2 regions of the Aeribacillus sp. FSL K6-8394 genome follow, and region 1 is predicted to be linked to the other one. Evidence: predicted binding sites of a transcription regulator. Region 1 holds the regulator's gene; the other holds the start of a gene.
The links. Region 1 encodes CtsR, which represses protease genes until heat stress. Its sites were predicted from a motif close to ATGGTCAATAAAGGTCAAACA; they were not measured.

Region 1 (2,486 bases):
ATTGAATATTGAGCACTGTTCATCGCATATAATGGGAAAGTATAATACTGTATCATTTCAAAATTCATATATGGCCAAAACAGAAAAAGTCATTTGGATGGTAAGGAGGAATGATAATGCCTGAGGAATGGCAAATTATGTTGATTCGCATTGTTTTAGCAGTCATTTTAAGTGGATTTATCGGCCTTGAACGAGAATTTAAACGGCATCCAGCAGGCTTTCGCACGCATTTGTTAGTTGGTGTCGGCTCCTGCATGATGATGCTGCTGTCTCTTTATGGCTTTGAAGAATATATGGATCGTTATGAAAATATTCGTTTTGACCCAGCAAGAATTCCTTCTTATGTCATTAGCGGCATTGGTTTTTTAGGTGCTGGAACGATATTAGTGAGAGGGGTTACGGTAAGAGGATTAACGACGGCAGCCTCGATTTGGGTTGTTGCAGGACTTGGCCTTGTTGTTGGGGCAGGAATGTATCCGTTGGCGATTTTTTCTACCTTGATTGTATTGTTGAGTTTGATCTTTCTCAATAAGGTGGAGGCTTTTTTTGCTGAGAAGTCAAGCAAAAAATGGATACAAGTTAATCTTCCAGAAGATGATTTGGTGGAATTTACTCGGAAACTTGAACAATTAAATATTTCTGTTTATAAAATTCATTTTACATTGTCAAAGCCAAAAGAAACTAAACATGCGAAGCGTTCATATTTACTTGAAATTGGCCTTCCAAAAGATGAAATGCCTGAAATCATAAACGAATTATTGAAATTTCAAGAAGTTAAAAAAGTTTTTTAAAGAGCGGGTTTTTTCCATATTGTAAAGGGCAATATTATTAGTGAGCTTTTTTGTTGAAATGACACAAAAAAAAATTTATATTATAATTAAGGTCAAATATAGTCAAAGTCAAGTGACTAGTTGTTATCGTTTAGGAAATAAGCATTACGTAAACATCTTGCCTCCTATCCCTCAAGGATATTGCACATTTCTTGAGCGTTTTGCAATTCCAATCAAAAAGTTGAAGGAGGTGTTTTTCGAGGTGCGGAATATATCTGATATTATCGAGCAATATTTAAAGCATGTATTAGATTCAAGCGGAAAAGAAATTGTTGAAATTAAAAGAAGTGAAATTGCGGATAAATTTCAATGTGTTCCATCGCAAATCAATTACGTGATCAACACTCGTTTTACAATTGAACGGGGTTACATTGTCGAAAGCAAAAGGGGTGGAGGCGGTTATATCCGAATTATGAAAATTCGAATCAATGACCGTATCCAGCTGATCAATCAAATTTTAAATGCCATTGGTAAAAGGCTGTCACAATCGTCGGCGGAGGATATTATTTTGAGATTGGCTGATGAAGAGGTTATTTCAGAAAGAGAAGCGAAAATTATGTTGAGCGTAATTGATCGGTCTGTTTTATATATTGATTTGCCTGATCGAGACGAATTGAGGGCAAGGATGATGAAGGCGATGCTCACCTCGTTAAAATACAAGTGAGGATGTGATGGACGATGATTTGTCAAGAATGTCATGAAAGGCCCGCTACTTTCCACTTTACAAAAATCATCAACGGCGAAAAGACTGAAGTGCATATATGTGAAAAATGTGCACAGGAAAAAAGTGATGTATTCATATTCAATATGAATCCAGGCTTTTCTATAAACAACTTATTGTCCGGATTATTAAATATGGACAGCGCCATTAGCAGCCAAGGGCAAAATGTTTTCAAGAAAAATCAGGTCATTCAATGTGAGAAATGTAATATGACGTTTGATCAATTTACGAAAATTGGTAAATTCGGGTGCTCCCATTGTTACAAAACGTTTTATCACCAAATTACCCCGATTTTAAAACGTGTTCATGGCGGGAATACAACTCACGGCGGTAAAGTACCGAAACGGACCGGTGGAAGTATTCATTTGAAAAAGCGCCTGAAAATGCTTAAACAGGAACTGCAAGAATTAATTGCGAAAGAGGAATTCGAAAGAGCAGCTCAAGTTCGGGATGAAATTCGGTCCATTGAAGCGAAGATAAATGGACGGAACGAAAGGGGAGTATGACATGTCCTTTCAAAAATTTATTCGTTCAGCCATGAGCCCTTGGATGAATCAAGAAGGACCTGATTCCGATATTGTGCTGAGCAGCCGAGTCAGATTGGCGCGAAATATAGAAAATATCAGCTTCCCTACCATTATGTCGAATGAAGAAGCCTTGGCTGTTTTAAATACATTTGAAGAATCATTTTCACAAAGAGTGTTTGACGGTTTAGGGACATTCGTGCTGCTGAAAATGAATGAACTTCAGCCTATTCAAAAACGCGTACTTGTAGAGAAGCATTTGATTAGTCCTTATTTAATGGAAGAATCAGCACTTGGAGGGTGCCTTTTATCTGAAAACGAAGAAGTGAGCATCATGATAAACGAGGAGGATCATATTAGAATTCAATGTTTGTTCCCGGGCCTTCAGCTAAAAGAAGCGTTGAAAATGGC
Region 2 (2,486 bases), 600 kb from region 1:
CGTCTAATTTGGTCAGTAGTAAGATCTCTAAAACCGACAACATCTATAAAATTTTTTCAAGAACTTCAATAATCGGTACTCGTTCGTCCTGGATAGCTTCCGTTTTGTAAATGATCTTAGCGTATTTTAATCCTTCTGCAACCGTCATATAATCGAGATTACATCTACAATCAGATGTCTTGAAACTACCTTTCTAGCCTTTTTCGAATAATCGAGTAGGAGGGGGTGACTAACCCCCGACCTCTCACACCACCGTACGTACGGTTCCGTATACGGCGGTTCAATTAAGATAATTGACGCAAGTCTTTATAACTTCCGTGAATAGCTGTTCTCTTTATGCCAGTGGTCACTCCACCCTCCAAGAGGTCTCCCACGGGATTCACCGCTTCCTCCCTCAAGTGAGGTACTACGTTTTCTGTGTTCATCATGACTCACTGAATGCCAAGGGCTATTCTCTCTTAATTGTTCGGTCCTTCTTAGTTGTTCTAGACCAACTAATACTATGACCTCTGCTGACTTCTGACGGTTCAGCTACTTATCACTAAGTAGGTTATGAAGAGTACTTCACATATCCGCCAGACCTCCCCGGGTAAGTACATGCACTTTCACACCATCTATCCGCCTCATTTACTCGATATGACCTTCGACAGAAAGAGCTTTGTTTTGTTATGCAAACTCACTCAATCATACCTAGCCTTATATGAGGTTCGTGTTCCTCGGACCGGTGTTTTGCCTCCAGCTTCCTTCAGATTCCGCGTCACCACGGACACCCTTTCGTTGAGCTAACCTCTACTTCTGTCTTCGGGGTTCGGGACTTACACCCTATAGTTCATGTACATGCCGGGCGCACATAAAAAAACCTCCCGTTTTTAATTACGGAAGGTTTAGCGTTGTTCACGGTACCGACACATACGAGGCGACGCTTACAGTATGAAAATGCTAGAGACGTTTTCATGGAACGGTGTCTTTCCCGTTCAACCTGCGTCTTAAATTTCGCCTAAAATTTCGGTGTCTCTTTCCCGTCATATCAACGTTTTCAGCTTATTTGACGCGCTCGGAGGGACTCGAACCCCCGACGGACGTGGTACCGGAAACCACCGCTCTATCCAACTGAGCTACGAGCGCATTTTTCAAATGTCACGAATTATATTATAATCGAACCGAACAGTATATGCAAGAATAAATTTTGCTTAATTATCCATCGTGTCAAAATTGATTTGAAAAATTCATTTTTCATCGTTGTTTGAAAAATGAAAAATGAGGGTATGATGGTACATGTATTGATCTTATAAATAATTATATATAAAAGTTTTTTGTTTGACCTTTATTGACCTTTTATGTATGATGGAATAGAAATGACTTTAACTTTGATGCGAGGGAGGAAACATAATGAATTTAATACCGACTGTTATTGAACAGACAAACCGTGGTGAACGTGCTTACGATATTTATTCAAGATTGTTAAAAGACCGCATTATTATCCTTGGTACGCCAATTGATGATCATGTTGCAAACTCCATTGTTGCTCAGCTTCTTTTCTTGGCAGCGGAGGATCCTGAAAAAGATATTTCCCTTTACATTAACAGCCCGGGCGGATCAATTACTGCTGGCATGGCGATTTATGATACGATGCAATTTATTAAACCTGATGTATCCACGATGTGTATAGGAATGGCTGCTTCCATGGGAGCATTCTTATTGGCGGCAGGTGCAAAAGGAAAACGTTTTGCCCTTCCGAATAGTGAAGTAATGATCCATCAACCGTTAGGAGGCGCGCAAGGTCAGGCAACTGACATTGATATTGCAGCTAGACGAATTCTCTCTTTAAGAGATAAATTGAACAGAATTTTATCTGAAAACACTGGCCAGCCTCTTGAAGTAATTGAACGTGATACGGACCGCGACAATTTCATGTCAGCTGAACGTGCAAAAGAATATGGGTTGATTGACAAAGTTTTAACAAAATAAAAGCTGCCTCAAATAGGAAGACAAAAAAATTTAAACATATCAAGCAGACAGTATAAAAATAAACCGCTGCTTCATACCTTCACGCATTTGAATGAGGAGCAAATGTCAAGAATGATCTTGACAGCAGCTCCTCATTCAACTTTTTGACCGGAATCGTCAGCTTTACGTTTTCGAAAGGCCGTTATGCCGATATTGCTTTAATCTAAGCCCAAAATGCGGATCGAGCCGGATGAAGGATTAAATATGCTTTCGGAGAGCCTGTGTAAACCGTATTTTGCTGAAGTTTTTTCTGGGCACCTGCTGGCAAAAACAAGTGTTATAATCGATTTTTTCATGTTATAAAAGGGCTAGAATCTCTCTTTATCCATTCAGCTGTAAGTCATTCAAACCACAAAGCACGTTTGTTTTTTCTTGAATGTTGATCGCAGATTTATGAAAAAATAGTATTTACACCAAATATATTGCTCGGATTCGCCCCGATCTTTCGCATGCTTTGAATCCAAAAGTTCCAGTTAAGA

Region 2: a site for CtsR is predicted at 1,315-1,335, ahead of clpP (ATP-dependent Clp endopeptidase proteolytic subunit ClpP). Genes of this name have one in related genera too.

The regions. Positions count from the first base shown of each region.
Region 1 is NZ_JBBPAA010000002.1:106,220-108,705, forward strand. Features, by position in the region: gene NSR00_RS12890 (MgtC/SapB family protein) at 117-791, shown strand; gene NSR00_RS12895 (CtsR family transcriptional regulator) at 1,033-1,494, shown strand; gene NSR00_RS12900 (UvrB/UvrC motif-containing protein) at 1,509-2,057, shown strand; gene NSR00_RS12905 (protein arginine kinase) at 2,059-2,486, shown strand, end outside.
Region 2 is NZ_JBBPAA010000002.1:706,234-708,719, reverse strand. Features, by position in the region: tRNA gene NSR00_RS15760 (tRNA-Arg) at 1,050-1,125, opposite strand; gene clpP (ATP-dependent Clp endopeptidase proteolytic subunit ClpP) at 1,390-1,968, shown strand.